Regions from separate parts of the Flavisolibacter ginsengiterrae DSM 18136 genome, predicted to be linked through region 1. Evidence: riboswitches for the same ligand, from Rfam matches in the RefSeq annotation. Region 1 holds a riboswitch; each other region holds the start of a gene.
The links. A riboswitch is a leader RNA that binds a small molecule or an ion and turns the genes downstream of it on or off. The one in region 1 is predicted to bind S-adenosylmethionine.
Positions count from the first base shown of each region.

Region 1 (6,598 bases):
GCATACTTTGTGTCAGTAGCATGAAGACGTGTAATACCCAGGTGTAATAATTCTTCAGGCCTTGAGATAATCCCATAAGCATGCGCCAAAAGTATGGTTAGTTTATTGGTGGCATCTATCCCTTCCACGTCAAGGGCCGGGTTACTTTCAGCAAAACCCAGTTGCTGGGCTTTCTGAAGTGCTTCTGCATAAGAAAGTCCTTCATCTATAATCTTGGTCAGAATGTAATTGGTAGACCCGTTTACAATACCACAGAGGCTTTGCAACAGGTCATTGTCATAGTACTCTTCCAAGTTACGTATAATAGGAATACTACCGCATACAGCAGCTTCATAAAGAAATGAAACCTCATTTTCTTCCTGTAAGCGCAATAATTCCGGAAGGTGCTCAGCTATCATTTTCTTATTAGCACTAACCACCGATTTTTTATTCTTCAGCGCAGTGCTTACAATGATAAAGGCTTCTTTAGCATCATCGATCAATTCTACAACGATGTCGATACCCGGGTCGTTCAATATATCATCATAACTGATGGTAAATAATGCAGAAGGTGCATTTCTTTCTTTTTCCGCATGTTTGATACAGACTTTTTTGATCAATGCATTAAGGGAGGGGGTCTGATGCAATACTTTGTAAATGCCTTCTCCTACTACTCCAAATCCAAATAAACCTATCTGTAAAACTTTATCGTGTTTCATGCCTGATATTTAATGTTTCTAATTCTTTTGATTGTTTTGTAATTCCCAGGAAAGGAATGATCAATTCTGTTATCTTTTCAAACTCCAGTAAGAATCCATCATGTCCATAATGTGAATCAATAATGGCCAGTTTTGCTGATGGGATATTTGCAGCCAGGAACTCCTGTTCGGCCTGCGGAAACAAAATGTCTGAGTGTATACTGATCACCAGTGTTTTCGCTATTATTGATTGTAGTGCATCTTCAATGGACGTTCTGCTCCTACCGACATCATGTGAATCCATTGATTTACTCAGGAAATAATAGCTGAATGCATTGAATCGCCTGGCAAGCTTCTCGCCCTGGTGTTGCTGGTAAGTCTCGGCTTTATACACTTCCTTAACAGTTCCATCCACAGTGACAAAATGTGATCCCTTTTGCGATGAAGTATATGTATGGTAATTCCTGTAAGATAATAAGGCCACCGCTCTTGCTACCTTCATGCCATCCATGCCCGCAATGCCTGATTTATTTCTCCAGCTGGGGTCTGATTCAATACAAAACCTTTGCGTGGCATTAAAGGCTATTCCCCATGGAGAATGACTGGCATTGGTGGCTATAGGAATGATATGATCAAATAATCCAGGTTCTTCAATGGCCCATTCCAGCAACTGTTGACCACCCATAGAACCTCCAAGGCCTACTTTGATTTTGTGAATTCCCAGTTCTGTTTTTAAATGCTTATATGCCCTGATCATATCCCTGGTAGTAAATAAAGGAAAGTCATGATAATAGGGTTCATTATTATGGGGATTGTGATCCAAGGGAGATATACTACCATAACAACTCCCTGGCATATTCACGCAAACTATAAAATAACCTGACGGATCGAATAAGCATTGATCGCCCACTAAGCCATACCACCATTCAGATGGATCACTGTTAGCTGTAAGAGCATGAAAGATCCATACAACATTATCTGCCTTGTCATTTAATATGCCAAGTGTAGTGTATCCAAGGTGAAAACCGGGAAGAACTTCACCAGATTCTAAAACAAAGGGATTTGTATAGTAAAATGTTTTTGTCATTGTAAAAAGCAGGATGCTTTTATTGCATCCTGCTTATGATTGTAATGAATGATCAGGCCAGTTCTTTTGAAAATACTTTTTGAAATGCCTGCTCCAGGTCGGCCTTGATATCTTCAATATGTTCCAGGCCCACACTGATGCGCACCTGGTTGGGCGCCACTCCTGCCCTTTTCTGCTCTTCTTCACTTAATTGTTCATGTGTGGTAGAAGCCGGATGAATGGCCAACGTTTTAGCATCACCCACATTTGCCAGGTGGCTTACCAGTTTCAGGCTGTCGATGAATTGGTTTGCTTTTTCCTTTTCGCCTTTCACACCAAAGTTTAAAATACCACCGTATCCATTTGGAAGGTATTTTTTAGCCAGCTCGTAATACGGACTACTTTTCAAACCCGGGTATTCTACAAATTCAACCAGTGGATGTTGTTCCAGCCATTCAGCCAGGGCCTGCGTGTTCTGTATATGCCTTTCCAAACGAAGAGATAGTGTTTCAAGGCCTTGTAACAGAAGGAAAGAGTTAAAAGGGCTCTGGCTGGTTCCAAAATCACGTAATCCTTCCACCCTTGCCCGAATGGCAAAAGCAATATTCGGCAAACCAAGAGGATTACCTTCTCCAAAGATGTCCCAGAATTTCAGTCCATGATAACCTTCCGATGGCTCAGTGAATTGGGGAAATTTTCCATTGCCCCAGTTATAATTACCTCCATCAACAATAACACCTCCAATGGAAGTGCCATGACCACCAATCCATTTGGTAGCACTTTCCACTACAATATTGGCACCCCATTCCAGTGGTTTGAATAAATAGCCTCCTGCTCCAAACGTGTTATCAACGATCAGTGGCAGGTCATACTCTTTAGCCAGGTCTGCAAATTTTTGAAAGTCAGGAATGTTCAACCTGGGATTTCCAATCGTCTCCAGGTAAATGGCCTTGGTATTTTTATCCATCAACGGAACAAAGCTTTCCACATCATCACCATTGGCAAAACGTGCTTCTATGCCCAGGCGTTTGAAAGATACCTTGAACTGGTTGTAGGTACCTCCATACAAATAAGTTGTGGTAATGAAGTTATCACCCGATTGCAGAATATTTGTAAGAGCCAGGAATTGCGCGGCTTGTCCCGAACTGGTAGCCAGTGCTGCTACACCGCCTTCTAAAGCAGCTATGCGCTTTTCAAATACATCGGTGGTGGGGTTCATTATACGCGTATAGATATTGCCAAATTCTTTCAGTCCAAAAAGATTGGCTGCATGTGCTGCATTTTTAAATCCATAAGAAGTGGTTTGGTAAATAGGCACAGCTCTTGAATTGGTTGTAGGATCAATTTCCTGGCCGGCATGAAGTTGAAGTGTTTCGAAGCGTAAGTTGCTCATAACTGTAAGTTTTTTGTGAAGCAGGTGATGAATAAATAAGTAGCGTCAGGGGGTAAAGCCAAAAGGCCATAGATTATAGTATGCCTTGCGGCATACAACACATACAACAAGCTAGGGTAAGCTTGCTTTCATTTATCCTGGTATGTGTTAATGAGTTCATGTAGACACTACAAATTTATAATAAACGTTTTTTGATAATTAAATGGCTATTTGCTTTTTTTCTGTTAAAGAATGAATCTCTGCAGTATCATTCAGCTGGGATAAAGCTTGTTCCAGGTCTGCAATAAGATCCTCTGCATCTTCGAGACCCACAGATAACCGCACCAAACTATCTGATACGCCAGCTGCTCTTCTTTTTTCTGCAGGAATGGATTTGTGGGTCATGTTTGCCGGGTGACATAAAAGACTTTTAACCCCACCCAGGCTTTCTGCCAGCTTGAATAATTTTGTTGAGGTTACCAATTGCACCGCAGCTTTATCCGTATCATTTTTTAAACTAAAAGAAACAATTCCTCCGAATCCTTTTGCCTGTTGTTTGGCAATCTCATGGTTAACATGACCAGGCAACCCGGGATAAAAAACTTTATCAACTAATGGGTGTTGTTCCAGGTACTCCGCTATTAGTTGAGCATTGGCACAATGTTGCTTTATGCGCAGCGGTAAAGTTTCAATACCGCGGATCACCAGCCAGCTATCAAATGGGGAAAGTATAGCACCACTGGCATTTTGAATGAACCGGATCTTTTCTCCCAACTCCTTTTCTTTTGTAACCACTAATCCTGCAATAAGGTCGCTGTGGCCTCCAAGGTATTTGGTGGCTGAGTGAACTACAATATCAGCTCCCAGTGAAAGAGGTTTTTGTAAGGCGGGTGAAGCAAAAGTGTTATCCACGCAAAGCCAACACCCTGAAGATTTTGCTATGCTGGCGATGGCTGCAATATCAGCGATCTTTAGTGTGGGATTGGTAGGTGTTTCTATCCATATCAATTTTGTTTTTGGTGTAATGGCATCAAAAACATTTTCAGCTTTTGTAGCATCAACATAATTTACCGTAATACCAAATTTTTGATATACCTGGGTAAATAACCTGAAAGCACCTCCATAAATATCATCCACCGCCAAAATCTCATCACCGGTTTGCAACAACTTTACAACGGCATCAATAGCAGCTAACCCACTTCCGAAAGCTGCACCAACCTGGCCTTCTTCCAGGTGTGCGATCAGGTCTTCCAGTGCGGTGCGGGTGGGATTACCGCTTCGTGCATAATCATAACCTTTATTCACGCCAGGAGCTTCCTGGATAAATGTTGATGTCTGGTAGATCGGAACAGAAATAGCTCCGGTTAGTGGGTCTACTGGAATGCTGTGAACGATGTCTGTTATATTACTCATCTCTTTGGTTTTGTCCCCGCAGGGAGATTAGTTAATTTGTAAAGAAGGACTTACCAGGAAAGAGAGGAATATTTTTTATCGGTAAAGCTTTTAAGTGCCTTGTGGGCACAAAAAAAGCTCTCCCGATAGATCAGAAGAGCTTTCAATATTTTACAGTAGTAAATTTTAAAGCTATTATCTGACTTATCTGTCACGCAATCGTCCTGCGTGATGGAGTTGGCACCTTATTCTATTTTCTTTCAAACAGGTTGAATGAAAATCAGAACAGGTTGTCAAGGCTTCAAAGGGCCATATCCCTCAGCCTTTCTTGATAAGTAAATTAAAAAAGAACTGCGGCAAAGATAATAGTGAATATTTCTAACAAGCAAATTTTTTTTAAAAGCGCCATTATGTAAAGAGGTTCAATTTGAAATCTGATTACCTGAATGCACCAGGGCATGGACAATTTGCATTGCATTCAATTACCTTGATTTTTCCCCAAAATGCTAAATGTTTTAGGAACTACCGTTAATTTGTAAAAAAATACCAGGATGTCAGCCAATCATATAAAGTGCCCTAATTGCGGGAATGAATTTGACGTACAGGAAGTGCTTTCTGCAGATGCCGAACAAAAGATCAGGCAGGAATATGAAAAACAGCTTCAACAATCGCGAAACCAGGTAAGTCTTGAAAAGAAAAAGCTGGAAGAAGATCAAAAATTGTTTGAAGAAAAACGAAAGAAAGAAAATGAACTGTTCCAGCAAAAACTACAGGTAGAAAAACAAAAACTGGAAACAGAGATCCAGCAGCAATTGCGCAAAAGTATCGCCGCTGATTTTGAAAACCAGCTACGGTTGCTTCAACAAAGCGCCAGGGATAGCGAAGAGAAATTGAAAACTGCCAGGCTGAAAGAGATGGAATATTTACAAATGGAAGAAGCGCTGAAAACAAAAGAGCAGGAGATTGAGCTGGAAGCCAAACGCGCCATGCAAAAAGAAAGGGAACGTCTTTCCGAAGAGATCCGCAAAATGGAAGCGCAAAAAAATGAAGTGAGAGAACATGAGTACCAGCTTAAACTAAAAGAGCTGGAAAAACAACTGGATGATCAGCGCAAGCTGGCAGATGAAATGAAGCGTAAAGCAGAACAGGGTTCAATGCAATTACAGGGAGAAGTACAGGAATTGTTGCTGGAAGAAATATTGAAGGATCATTTTCCTTTTGATAGTATTGGTGAAGTAGGCAAAGGCGTTGAAGGGGCAGACTGCATACAGATGGTTCGAAATCAGCTGGGACAAGATTGCGGTAAGATCATTTTTGAAAGCAAGCGCACCAAGTCTTTCAATCAGGGATGGATAGAAAAGCTAAAAGCTGACATGCGCAACAAACAAGCCGATGTAGCTATTCTCGTTACCCAGGCATACCCCAAAGAAATGACCTGCTTCGGGGAGAAAGATGGTATTTGGATTTGTTCCTTCAGCGAGGTATTAGCGCTAACGAATGCATTGCGACATACAATCATACGGATTGCAGAAACAAAGAAAGCTGAAGAAAATAAGGGCGAGAAAATGCACATGCTCTATGGCTATCTTACGGGTATTGAATTTCGCCAGCAAATAGAAACTATTGTAGAGGGATTTCTTTCCATGAAAAATTCTATTACCAAAGAAAGAATACAAATGGAAAAGATCTGGAAGGAACGCGAAAAACAATTGGAAAGAGTATTGTTAAGTACTTCCGGCATGTATGGCTCCATTAAAGGGATAGCAGGTGCATCTATCGGTAATATTCCATTATTGGAAGATGGAATTGAAGAAGAAGAGGAAACAGACCCGAAATTGATTTTGAAATAATTGGGGTAGTACAGAGAAATAACTTAGTGTCTAAATGCCTGTGGTGGCCGCTGCATTCAAAACCCTGTGCTGACCCATGCAAGGCAAAGGTCCTTGAATAAACTATATTGAAGGGAGAGATCAAACGTTTCTTTTTCAATGAAACAGGCATTTATAGAACCCGCGTCACTGAGGCCGGGGGGCGATAACCTGATCTGGTCGCTAAAATCAACATTACCATAGGACCACCATTTAAAAACTG
Region 1 is NZ_JCANTR010000007.1:21,858-28,455, forward strand. Features, by position in the region: gene BP74_RS08995 (homoserine dehydrogenase) at 1-698, opposite strand, end outside; gene BP74_RS09000 (homoserine O-acetyltransferase family protein) at 685-1,764, opposite strand; gene BP74_RS09005 (O-acetylhomoserine aminocarboxypropyltransferase/cysteine synthase family protein) at 1,817-3,136, opposite strand; gene BP74_RS09010 (trans-sulfuration enzyme family protein) at 3,335-4,528, opposite strand; SAM riboswitch class I at 4,709-4,845, opposite strand; gene BP74_RS09015 (DUF2130 domain-containing protein) at 5,059-6,357, shown strand; gene BP74_RS09020 (4'-phosphopantetheinyl transferase family protein) at 6,414-6,598, opposite strand, start outside.

Region 2 (6,598 bases), on a different contig from region 1:
TGCTCTTCGCGGTCCATCTGCAAATTTCAATTGTCTATATCTATGCTAAGGCAAGGAATAAAAGCATTTTGCTTTTCACCTGCAAAGTGAATTTATGCTTCTAATGTTCCGGCTCTTGCCCTGACAAACGAATGATGGTAATGCTTTGGCGATAGTTTTAAGTTAACCTTTAACATGCAAAAAATTGACTACTGCAAAATTTAATATCATCATCCCTCCACAGGACATACAGGAAAATCCTGAATGCCTGGCGCGCATTGCTGCTGGTGATGCCAGGGCCTTTGAATGGCTGTATAAAAACTATTGCAAAAGAATTTATGATTACCTGCTGCTACTGACTAATGATGCGCATCTTTCGGAAGACCTGGTGCAGGAAATATTCCTGAAGGTGTGGACACAAAGGGAAAAACTAACGGAGATAAAAAACTTCAACGCCTACCTATACATCTCTGCAAAAAATCTTATCACTGATGGCTGGAGAAAGCGAAGCACGGAAAAACAGGTGATAAAAAATATTACATACACGACTGAGACGGAGACCAGTGCTTCAGTGTTTAATAATGAGCCTACGGTATTGACGAAGGCGGTGGAAGCTTTGAAGGGGAGACAGCAACTTATATACAAATTAATACGTGAGGAAGGGAGAACGAGGCAGGAGATCTCTGAGGCGCTGAAGCTTTCGCCGAATACTATCAGGAATACCATGCAGGCGGCTTTGCATCATATTAGGGATTATGTGATGGAGCATAGGGAGTAATACGCCCCTCCTAGGAAAAGATAGTTCGCTTCGCTCACTATAAGATTTTTGAACCACAGGGACAGGGGCGACACGGAGGGACACGGGGGAAAGTTTGTAGTTTGAAGTTTGTAGTTTGTAGTTGCCTAGGTTGGAGAGGCTTTTTGGTGGCAGGCAGTCCTTAGGATGAAAAGGATTTCACCACATAGGGCACATAGGGTGCACATAGGCACATAGATAGTTTCTAGTTTGAAGTTTATAGTTTGTAGTTTTTTAGGTGGAAGACTATGATTAATAGCAGGCATTAATTAGATGGAAAAGATGGTAAGCTTTGCTTACTATTTTTTTTACCACATAGCATGAACATAGATTGCCTTCGGCAAGTTTATTTGTCACTTTCTTTGCTTGCCCAAAGAAAGTAACCAAAGAAAAGGCACCGCTGCCGTCCCGCAAATAGCGGGACTCCGCATGCGCAGCGGAAGGCCAGCGCACAACGGTCTTTACTACTGAATACAACAATCATTTTGATTACAGTCTTTCATTTACAGTGGTAAGGTTCCTATTGATAGTATAAGTCTTAAGTTCGATCACGTGATTTGCGGAGAGATTGAAGGCGCTGAATTGCGGACGGTACGGTAACGATAATGGGCGCAGGGATCGAATACCCGCAATGAGGCGCTGCTGGCAGGCTTTAGATCGGAGGTTTTTTGGGTTTTCGTTGCCTTGGATGATTTAAGATTTCCTTCGTAGAGGGAGATTGCTTCCTCGCAAAAACATAATCCTCACCGAATGGTTTTACTAGCTCATCGCAATGACACGGAAGTTGAAGCTTCGTAGACGGAGATTGCTTTGTCGCACATACGTACTACTCACCGAATGCTTTATCAAGCTCCGCGCAATGACGTTCTAGTTTGGTGTTGTGTTCTTGATTATTTCTTTTATCTCTTAGTGCTTCTTTGTGCCTTCGTGCCTTTGTGGCTATTCTTTCCGTGTATCTCGGTGTCGCAGTGTCCCTGTGGTTCAATCTCTCTTTGCGCTACTTAGCGCCTTAGCGTCTTTGTGGCATTAGTTTTCTCCTTTGTACTCGGGGCTGGCGGCTTCGGTGAGGTGACGGAGACGGGATAGATGGTCTTCGGAGAGCTCGTCTTCGCGAAGCTGGAGTAAGGAAAGGATTTCCTGGCGGATCAGGTGGATGTCAGGAGTGGACTGTAATTGTTGTTGTGTGTTCATGGTGTAATGTTTTATGATTTATTGATGGCAAAGTGTTTCTTAGGCATGTGCCATTTATGCAAATGATTTCCTATAAGCGGTGTTTCTACAAGGAATCCATCATGGCCATAGAGTGAATCTATTATTACCAACCTTGCATTGGGAATATGCGCTGCTAAAAATTCCTGCTGAGAGACAGGACATAAAAGATCTGATGAAATGCCGATAATTAATACTGGTATTTCAATGTTAGCTAAAACGGTTTCCAGGCTTTCTGCCCTGTCACGGGCAATGTTGTGCGTATCCATAGACCTGGTGAGGGCATAATAGCTAAAGGCATTGAAGCGGTTAACCAGTTTGGAGCCCTGGTAACGTATGTATGATTCGGCTTTGAACTGATCTAATTGTTGGTGGTGCAGCTCTGCCTGATGATGGTTTAGGGAATGGAAACTGCGGTAGGTAATCATGCCTATGGCCCGTGCGGCTGCTAAGCCCTTTTCACCTGCTGTATGCATATTGGTGCGCCAGGTGCTGTCTGCTTCAATGGCCATGCGTTGGGCAGTGTGTATGGCAATGCCCCAGCGCGATTCGCTGGCGGCAGTGGCTAATAAGGCGAGCTTATTAATGATGCCCGGATGCATAATAGCCCATTCCAGCGCCTGGTAGCCTCCCATGCTACCAGCGACAAGCATGCTGATTTGTTGTATGCCGAGGTGCTTGCGCAGTACTTCGTGGGCAGCTACCATATCCCTTATAGATATCAAGGGAAAGGAATGGTAATAGCGTTCGCCGGTAGCCGGGTTAATGCTAATGGGGCCCGTTGAACCATAGCAGGAGCCAATGATATTGGCGCAGACGATGAAATGCTCCTGGGGGTCAAAAGCAAGGTTTTTTCCCAGCATATTTTTCCACCAATCCTGAACATTGGAATTGGCAGTGAGGGCATGACAGATCCAGATGACATTAGAAGCAGAATGGTTTAATTTACCGATGGTGTGATAGGAAATGGTAATGGATGGTAACACGGCACCGCATTCCAGGGGAAAGGGATGATTATAGCAATAGAGGTTATGTTTCATGTTCACTCTCATCTTAAACCACTGATCTGGAGGCTAACTTTTTTTACCTTTTTTACAAGCATTTCCTGTTCATCAACAATACCATCCGGGAGCACTATAATGGACACATCCTTATTGACAAACCATTCTGCCCGGTGCAATTTTTCGACATGGATCAGGCCCTTGAGGTATTGTCGTTTTTCGGTGCTGTGGAATTCTTCGATGTTTTCAAAGTCCCATTTATTGATATCGGCCCAGCTGTTGAAACTTATGTAGACCTTTAAGAAGTAGTTGTCTGAGAGTTCTGCTTTTTCAGAGCGCTGCAGTTTTTTGTATTCATACCGATAATCGTATGCCAGGGCCGAGATATCTGAAATAACGGCGGAGGATGTGGGGTAACGGCCGGCACCTTTGCCGTAGAGAAACTGTTTATCGGCCAGGCCGCTTTCGATGATGACGCCATTGTATTCATTTTTGACACTAAATAGCTGGCTGTCGCGGGTGATGAACTGGGGCAGTACGAAGGCAGCTACCTTGTCATTGGGCAGTTTGAGGGCCTGGGCGGTGAGCTTGATGATAAAGTCCTTTTCATTGGCGTATTGCGTATCGGAAGTATCCAGTTGGGTAATGCCTTTGAATAAGAGGCCTGCGGGGTTTGTTGTAATACCATAGGCATGTGCCAGCAGCAGGGTGAGTTTATTAGCGGCGTCGTAACCTTCCACATCGAGTGTGGGATCGGTTTCGGCAAAGCCATTGACCTGGGCGAGGGCTAGAGCGGATTCGTAGGAAGAGCCATCTTCATTCATTCGGGTGAGGATGAAATTGGTGGAACCATTGACAATACCGCAGATACCGCGAAGGAGGTCATTGTCATAATATTCCTCAAGGTTGCGGATGATGGGGATGGATCCGCAGACGGCGGCCTCGTACAAAAAAGGTGAGCCGGTTTGTTGCTGGAGGTGTAATAAATCTTTAAAATGGGTGGCGATCATTTTTTTATTGGCACTGACGGCAGCCTTACCATTTTTTAATGCCGTAGTAACAATGGTATAGGCTTCATGGGCATCGTCGATTAATTCGACAATGATATTGATTTCGGGATCATTGAGCAGTTCATCGTAGGATGTGGTAAAAAGGGATGGATCGGCATCTCTTTTTTTGTCGGGGTGTTTGATACAGATCTTTTTGATGGAAGCGTTGAGGGAGGGGGTTTGGCAGATGACTTTATAGATGCCCTCTCCTACTACGCCGAAGCCGAATAAGCCGATGGTTAGTTTTTTGTGCATGTATTATTTGAGTTTGAACACTTATCAGGAAAGGACAAAAAAAGGCCCTCCTGATAAATCAGAAGGGCCTCACTAACTGTAAAAATGAGACGACTTTCTGCTTATCTCTCCCGTATAGCACGGGATGGAATTGGCACCTTTTTCTCCCGTCCTTGGCGGGAGAAGAGGTTGTCAAGGCTTCAAAGGGCCATTCCCTCAGCCTTTCTTGATAAGTGTTGATCCGGCGAACCGGTTAAAAAATTGGCAAGCAATAATAAGCGCCATTAGTTAGACGGTTGGGGAAAGTGGAAGTACTATTGGAAGGGTATTTTTTTGTGGGTGGGATAAAAGCACAGGCCTGGCTGGCTGATATTGAGAATGGTTAGTATTTGTTTTCGCCCGGTGACCTGTCTAAAAATTATACGCGTTTCAGATTTTCGCCTGTGACCTTGCCTATGGCAGAACGCCTGGTCACTTTGGCAGTTTTTTGGAAAAAATCCAGATTCCATGCGGTTTTCAATGATGGTCATTAGGCGGGCGAAAATGGCTTTTAACAGCGAGGTTAGAAAAAGAAGTTAGTTTGATTGATTAAGGTAGGATAAATTATTAGAAAGGCAAATCGTCGGGTCCATCTTCGTTATTGTTTCCATTGCAATCAAAATCACCTTCTTCAATTATATCATCTTGAATAAAATCAAATTCGTCTTCGTTCTCTTTACTGTTCTTTAATTCATCCATGCTTTTTGCTTCCTCCCAGGTGATGCCAAAAGATGCTCCGCAGGAAGTGAACCCCGTTATATATGCATGGTAGTCGTCGTAGTCAATTCCATAAACCGGTTCGTCCTGCATCGCCTCTTTCTCTTTCCTTTGTTTAAGTTCTGCATTTTGTTTGGCACGTACTTCTATTGATTGCTTAACTGCTGTTTCATATTCGGCGCTTATTTCAACTCCTGAAAGTCACAGCTCATTAATAGCACACAAAAGATCTACTCCATACCATTTTGCATATCGCCTTACAATATGCTTTCCGTTATTAGCAGCTATCCATTGCTTTGCCGAGTGCAATCTTTTTACACGATTCATTCTTTTTCGCCTGGGTGTATTAATCTTTTGCATTTGCTTCGCTAATATCTTCTTTTTAACTATGTCTCAATATCTTTCCAATTTTCCCTAATCTGAAAATACTAATCTCCTTCTAAACCAAAAAAAGTGTACAAAAGCCTTGACAAACTTCCATTTCATTGGTCAAACGCAATCACATTAATCTTGCCTTCCACAAGCTGTACATCTTTGTATTGCAATTGCTTTTCCAGGAAGTCAAACAATGCATCGTCATTGTCAAAACTCTTTATTCCGTGCTGAAAAGAAAGGATGTATTTATTTTGTTTTTGTAAGTGGAATATCTGCATCCCTGGTGTAAGAACATTATAATCTTCGAAGAAAGCATAACCGGATTTGCCTTTACTACTTTGCTCCAGCCCAAGATAACGGGCATAGAAAACTGCAGCTTCATGAAGTAATGCCTGGAACTTCAAATTTTTAGGTCTGTCAATATATTGGTTGACGATCAAAAAACATCAGATTCATCTCGCCTTCCGGATCTTGATACATAAAGCCGATATTGTCTCCTCCTGATGCAATAGATACAGGCTTGGAAAGATCAATTTTACGAACAGCAGCAAAAAAACGTGGTTTGGAAGCATTACAGATATAACCTACATAATCCTCAGCAAACTTCAGAAAAGGATTATGACATACGTAGAACTCTTTCATTGATTTTGGTATATACAAAGTTGTTTCGAAGAGAAACAAATGAAAACATACTTATAAATATTTTCAACTTCAAAGCATTGGAATTGCATTTTATCAAAAGCACACGTTATTGGACTGCGTTTGTTTATTTACCTGGAACTGCTTTGGAGGAAAAAGAGAGTTTATCATAGCATTTTGTGTGGCAAACCAACGCAGGGTTTCAATATGCTGTTCTATATATTGGAGGAAGTGAGAAGCCTGATATAGCTCCTCATCTATCTCATGATAAAAATGCAATTCTTCTGAAAAGATGCAGGTTCGACCTTCTGCCCTTCTAAACTTAATACTAATATCCTCATCGTCTGACAAATAACCATTGAAATAACAAGTGACCAATCCGTATGCCTCATTTAGTATATAAAGATCAAACAAGTGGCCATCGCTAATGCTATCCAAATCTTCTATTTGATTGAGTCGAAAATCGGCAATGAATTCTGATAAATCAAAATGATCTGTACTCAATTCTATTGTAATACATCTTTTCGAGCCATCGTCCTTTTTCAATACAGCTGTAGCCC
Region 2 is NZ_JCANTR010000031.1:13,435-20,032, reverse strand. Features, by position in the region: gene BP74_RS20455 (RNA polymerase sigma factor) at 185-757, shown strand; gene BP74_RS20450 (hypothetical protein) at 1,802-1,966, opposite strand; gene metX (homoserine O-acetyltransferase MetX) at 1,978-3,024, opposite strand; gene BP74_RS20440 (homoserine dehydrogenase) at 3,033-4,289, opposite strand; SAM riboswitch class I at 4,388-4,504, opposite strand; gene BP74_RS20435 (hypothetical protein) at 4,875-5,117, opposite strand; gene BP74_RS20430 (hypothetical protein) at 5,226-5,384, opposite strand; gene BP74_RS20425 (hypothetical protein) at 5,507-5,839, opposite strand; gene BP74_RS20420 (hypothetical protein) at 5,817-6,041, opposite strand; gene BP74_RS20415 (hypothetical protein) at 6,135-6,598, opposite strand, start outside.
Region 2: another riboswitch for S-adenosylmethionine. It lies ahead of BP74_RS20440 (homoserine dehydrogenase); the one in region 1 lies ahead of BP74_RS09010 (trans-sulfuration enzyme family protein).

Region 3 (6,598 bases), on a different contig from region 1:
GTTTGTCCTTGCTCCTTTGAACCAATCAAACTGTTGGTGTAAGGACACTACTTTTCCAATTATGACCAGGCTGGGAGATAAAAAATGCTTGTGCCCCCATTTCTCTTCAAATTCATACAATGAACCCACATATGTTTTTTGGAAAGGAGTTGTGGCCTGCTCGATCACCGCCAACAACCTGGCTGGATCTATAGCATGCTGTACCAGATTGCTGATGACATCCGGCAATGTTTCCGAAGACATATAAAAAACCAGGGTATCCTCAGTTCGTGCCAGGTCCTTCCAATATTCTTCCGAAACGACATCCGAACGATACGCAGTTAAGAAACGGACTGCCGTTGCATAATTCCTTGCAGTAAGGGGGATACCCGCATAAGCAGCCGCACCAAGAGCCGCAGTAATTCCTGGAACAATCTCAAATGGAATGGAATATTTATGAAGAATTTCCAGTTCATCCAGTATGTTGGAAAACACGGATACATCTCCACCTTTTAACCGAACCACATTTTTGCCTTCACTTGAATATAATACCATCAATTCGTTAATAGTTGCCTGTGGAGTAGATTCACCTTTGCGACATTGCTTACCAACATAAATAACTTCAGCACTTGAAGATGTGTACCGCTCTATGATTTCCGCACTTACCAACCTATCTGTCAATATAACATCCGCCTGCTGAAGAAGGCGCATTCCTTTAACAGTGATTAGATCAGGATCGCCACACCCTGCACCTATCAGGTATACTTTTCCATAATTTATGTTATTCATTGCCGCATCATTGGAGGATAAAATGAATTCTTGTTTTATTGTTTACTGTATCAGGCAAGCCCCAACAGTCATATTACTTGTCTGGTCAATAAGTATAGCAGAACCATTAACCGGAAGATCAATGTAGCGGTCAAAAGCCAGAGGTTCTGCTGTTTTAATTGTAGCCCTCACTATATCGTTCAATTTCACGGAGCCGGGAAATGGTTCACGGGAAAGGGTATTCACATCAAGCTTATAGTCAATTCCTTTAACCAGGGCTTTTACCCTGCGACTGCCATGTTGAAGTATATACCTGTTGCCAGTAGTTAATTCAGTATTGTCCATCCAGCACATCAGCACCTGGAATTCGTTCTCTATCCGGGGTAATTGATTGGATTTTACTATAACGTCACCACGGCTTATATCAATATCATCAGCCAGGTGGAGAATAATACTTTGACCAGCGAAAGCTGTTTCCACCTCTTTTTGATTCACCTCTATCTGGCTGATCCGGGAGGAAAAGCCGGATGGAAAGATCCTGACATCATCTCCTTTGCTGTAAGTGCCACTGGAAATTCTTCCTGCATATCCACGGTAATCGTGTAATTCATCGGCCTGGGGCCTGATTACATACTGTACTGCAAATCTTGATAGTGTTCTTTCATCTTTTGCCACTTCAATATTTTCAAGGTGGGAAAGAAGTGTATCACCCTTGAACCATGGAAGGTTTGATGAGGGCTCAATAATATTTTCCCCTTTGAGCGCACTAATGGGAATATAATACACATCATTCAACTCAAGTTCCCTGGCAACGTCCTGGTATTGAGAAACAATATTGGAGAAAACCGCCTTATCATAACCCACCATATCCATTTTATTGATAGCCACTATAACATGTGGTATTTTTAAAAGGGAAGCAATAATGGAATGTCTTCGTGTTTGTTCAATCACTCCGTTCCTTGCATCTATTAGTATAATAATGCAATCAGAATTTGATGCGCCTGTGATCATGTTCCTGGTATACTGAATATGGCCTGGTGCATCTGCAATAATGAACTTACGAACCGGGGTAGAAAAGTATTTATAGGCAACATCGATGGTAATTCCCTGTTCTCTCTCAGCTCTTAGTCCATCCGTCAACAGGGCAAGGTCAATATCAGCATGTTCATTGTGCCTGCTTTGTTTTTTTAATATTTCCAACTGGTCCGCCAGAATGCTTTTACTATCATACAGCAAACGACCAATAAGCGTACTTTTTCCATCATCAACACTACCAGCCGTGATAAATCGTAATAGATCCATTATAATATGGTTTTAACTTGCTTAATAAATTTCTATCAGAAGTATCCGTTTATTTTACGGTCTTCCATGGCCGCTTCTGATATTCTGTCATCAATTCGGGTCTCGCCGCGCTCACTAATTCTTGTAGCTGTGATCTCTGCTATGACTTCGTCCAATGTATTTGCCTGGCTTTCCACAGCAGCTGTACAGGTCATATCTCCAACTGTACGATACCTTACTCTCTTCGTGGTTATGATGTCAGATTCTTCCAGTTTTATGTATTCAGATGCAGCTATCAACTGTCCTTCATATTCCAGGATTTCTCTTTCGTGGGAGAAGTAAATTGCAGGCAGGTCAATGTTTTCCCTTTTTATATAATTCCAAACATCCAGTTCGGTCCAGTTACTGATAGGAAATACTCTAACATTTTCTCCTTTATTGATCTTACCATTATATATATTCCATAATTCCGGTCTTTGCTTGCGCGGTTCCCATCCTCCAAATTCATCACGCACTGAAAAGATCCTTTCCTTTGCCCTGGCCTTTTCTTCATCACGGCGTGCACCTCCAATACAGGCATCAAATTCAAATTCCTCTATGGTATCCAGAAGGGTAAATGTTTGCAGTGCATTACGACTTGCCAATTTTCCCGATTTTTCTTTCAATCCTTTTTTCTTAATAGTATCTGCAACCTTTCTAACAATAAGACGCTCGCCAAGTTTCTCCACCAGTTGATCACGGAAAGCTAAAGCTTCAGGAAAGTTGTGACCAGTATCAATATGCACTAATGGAAAAGGAAATGCACCCGGGCGGAAAGCTTTTAATGCCAGGTGAACAAGGGTTATGGAATCCTTGCCGCCCGAAAAAAGCAATGCGGGGCGATCAAATTGCCCGGCTACCTCTCTTAAAATATAGATAGCCTCAGATTCCAGTTGTTCGAGATAATCCAGTTGATAACTCATAGAAATATTTATTTACTTATCGTGTGAACGTGTAATCCACATTCCTTTTTATTTTCATCTTCCCACCACCATCTTCCGGCGCGAAAATCTTCTCCTGGTTTTATAGCCCTTGTACATGGAGCACAACCGATGCTTACATAACCCCGGTCATGCAATGCGTTGTATGGTATATTGTGTTCATCAATATAATTTCTAACCTGGTCTGTTGTCCAATCCAATAAAGGATTGTATTTAATGATCTGGTTTGTTTCATCCCATTCCAAAACTTCCAGGTCATTCCTATTTGCGGAATGCTGTGCTCTAAGGCCAGTGATCCATACGGCATTGCCTGCCAGTGCAGATTTAAGAGGTTGCACTTTACGGATAGCACAACAATTTTTTCTAAGCTCTACGGACTGGTAAAAAGCATTAGGACCATTGCTCGTAACAAACTGTTTCAGATCAGCTTCATTTGGATAATAGGCATGTATAAAAATGTCATACTGTTCAAGTGTCCTTGTCCATGTAGTATAGGTTTCAGGGAATAGGCGTCCTGTATCCAAAGTAAATATCTGAACAGGAGCCGATCGGCTAATAAGATCTGTAATTACCTGGTCCTCATAGCTAAAGCTGGTAGAAAAGACCAGTTTCCCAGGGAAAGCTTCATAAAGCTTTTTCAGGGTGTCCGTTACAGATAATTGTAAAACATCTTTTTTTAAAGACAGGAAACTGTCTTTTAATAAAACAGACATACTGTTAAGTATTAATTAGTGAACCAGTAAATAGTAAGCAATCGGGAAAATGCAGAGAAGGATATACTACTGCATACAACAGGAAGAAGCGCAGCAACAACAACAAGCATCCAAAATATTGGAAGATTTGCCTGTGTTCGTCATTGTAAATGTTGTTGCCTTTTTCATCTTTTTTAAATTAAACGTGATTGAATCCAATCACCCATCAAGACTTACCAGGAGCTTTTAATGCAGGGCAAAAAAAAGCACTCCTGATAAATCAGAAGTGCTTCATTATGTAACAGTCGTTAAAATAATAGTAGCATCTGACTTATCTCTCCCGTTCCCGGGATGGAAGTAGCACCTTTTTCACAAGTTCCTTAGAAATCGTGAGCGGTTGCTAAGGTATCATCGGGCCAATTCCCTACACCTTTCTTGATAAGTGACTAAAAGAACTGCTACAAATGTAGGCTTCGCATTGATATATTCAATAATAATTACCTGCTATTTTTTCAACCATGTTTCAATTTATATGCTCATAGCGTATAGAATATAGCTCTTTTGTAACTATTTAACCTTTCTTAAACCTTTTTACCTTGTTATTGGTTTTATCAAAATCATCTTTTGGAGTTGCTGGCAAAGCTGGTTGCCTGTCTGAAGTTTGCGAACGGGGACGGGTCGTTTTTTTTCTTGCTGTGGCAGGACTGCGCGAAACAGTGCTTGCAGGCATTTCTACTTTGATCCAATCACTTGATTTCTCTGCGGTTAGCATTACGTTTTCATCCTGGCAGAAAGCCACAGAGCTCCACAAGCAAAAGAAAAAGACTATGATTGATCTGGTCATTGCTTAAAAATTTAAATGAACACCAGCAATAAAATTGCGGCCATCAGAAGAAAGTATGGGTTGAACCGTCATTCCCCCTTCAACTTTCCATGCATTTTTATTTTTATTACCCTTTATAAAGGTATAAACTAGGTCAGCAACCAGAATACCGGCACTGACACCCGTAAGAATTAAAAAGTTGTTCCTTGAGTTTTTGGAATCAGACAAGTATTGAGTTGCCTCTGCCTGGTTGTAGCCTCTGACTCCAATAATATTTCCATCTGTATCTAATTGAAATTCACGATACTGAGCCAGTTGCAGGTATTTACTATACTCCCGGTTGGATTTTAGTTTATAATAAACCGCTCCACCTATTGAACCTGCATATAAGGCTGTTACAATAAATACCTTAGGATTTCTGTCATTTCCGTAATGATCGCCGCTTACAAAATAATGTCCTAAACCCGGCAATAATATATTAATCAGGGCATTTCCTGGTCCGCCCTTCAAAGCAGGCATCTCATATTTAACGGGCTGACGAACTACGGTGCTATCCTTTTTTTTTATAGTAGTTCCGGCATTACCTACCGGTGCAGGTGTTGCAGCAGCTTTCACCGAAATGGTGCACAGGTCAGTAGAACGTGTTCCCTTATCATCCGTAACTGCTAATTCAAAAGTATATATGCCAGGTTGGTAATTACCTGTTACGTACGTTTTATAGGAGGTTGGTGAAGATATATTAAGGTTATTGGGACCTGATAGCTGTCGCCACTGGATGGCGACAATCTTTCCATCCTCATCATAAGACCGGATGCCATCTAAAATAACCACCAGGTTCAATGGCAATTGAATGGAAATATTACCTCCGGCATTAGCTTTTGGTGGCACATTCACAGGTAGTGCGGGAGCTTCAATCCTGGGAACAGGTTTTTGATAATTCACTATGATCCGGGCCTGTAATTCATCACCGTTAATAACTGTACCACCAACAGGCTTCCAGGTATAACTATAGGTTTTCTCAGTTTGGATAGCCGCACTGTCTGCCAGGATTATTTTTGAGAATATTTCTTCAACTGCTTCTGCTCTTTTACGATAGATCTTTAATTGGATAGAACTATATTTCAAGCTATCATCATTCCTGTTTAATTTATACCTGACCCTGAACTGTGAGGCATTATCCTTTTCAATGCTAACGTTATTGACAATTTCCTGGGCCTCACTGGCTGAGAACCTGAAAAGGAATACCAGGCAAAGCAACCATGCTTTATTTAATTTGGATAGCCGCATCACCTGTTGTTTTTGAAAGTATAATATCATTATCTGTTGCTGACAACTTTAAAATATCCAGTGAAGAAGGATTGGTAAGGCCGGGGGTAATGGAATAGTTCTGAGTGACACCACCATTAAGTGGGATCTTTAACAAACGACCTACATGAATAGCCCAGATATTGCCGCTTCCATCCAAAACGAAATCTTTAGGCGAACCTGCCAGCAATCCACCTGTATTTGATGCATTGAAGTTTCCCAATACTGTTCCTGTATTATTTACCCTCATTATGCCTGAAACAGTGCTAAAAAATATTTCGCCGTTAGGTTGCACTTTAATATCAGTTGCGCCATTACTCATTCCATTTACAGCAACACTCTTAATATCAACACTATTTGTATTGGTATAATACAGTACATCTTTATTGCTTGCCAGTAACCAGATTCTTTCTGTAGAAGCATCATAAGCAAGCGAAGAAAAATTCGTGTTTCGCAGGTTGATCGGTTTATTATTTTTCCTGGCTTCCCTGTCTCCAATTGTCCAGAGATTTCCTGCCTTATCAACAGCCATTGATGTGATAGTAGTATTGCGGTCAAATCCTGTTTCATTAAAGAAAGAATTCCATGTTAAGGAGGACCTGTCCAGCTTTGCTATCTCTTTTTTACCATATACCCAAAGATCATTATTGACATCAACAAATAACCTGGTTTCATTATTAAAAGCCAGTGTTCCGGGAAGGCTTATGGCATTTGACCAATGACCTGCAGTATCTGTTCTATATAATTTACCGTTGGTACCAAGGAAATAT
Region 3 is NZ_JCANTR010000008.1:67,791-74,388, reverse strand. Features, by position in the region: gene cobA (uroporphyrinogen-III C-methyltransferase) at 1-768, opposite strand, end outside; gene BP74_RS10125 (sulfate adenylyltransferase subunit 1) at 811-2,049, opposite strand; gene cysD (sulfate adenylyltransferase subunit CysD) at 2,085-2,990, opposite strand; gene BP74_RS10115 (phosphoadenylyl-sulfate reductase) at 2,999-3,721, opposite strand; gene BP74_RS10110 (hypothetical protein) at 3,771-3,950, shown strand; SAM riboswitch class I at 4,029-4,145, opposite strand; gene BP74_RS10105 (hypothetical protein) at 4,272-4,544, opposite strand; gene BP74_RS10100 (PKD domain-containing protein) at 4,548-5,810, opposite strand; gene BP74_RS10095 (PKD domain-containing protein) at 5,788-6,598, opposite strand, start outside.
Region 3: another riboswitch for S-adenosylmethionine. It lies ahead of BP74_RS10115 (phosphoadenylyl-sulfate reductase); the one in region 1 lies ahead of BP74_RS09010 (trans-sulfuration enzyme family protein).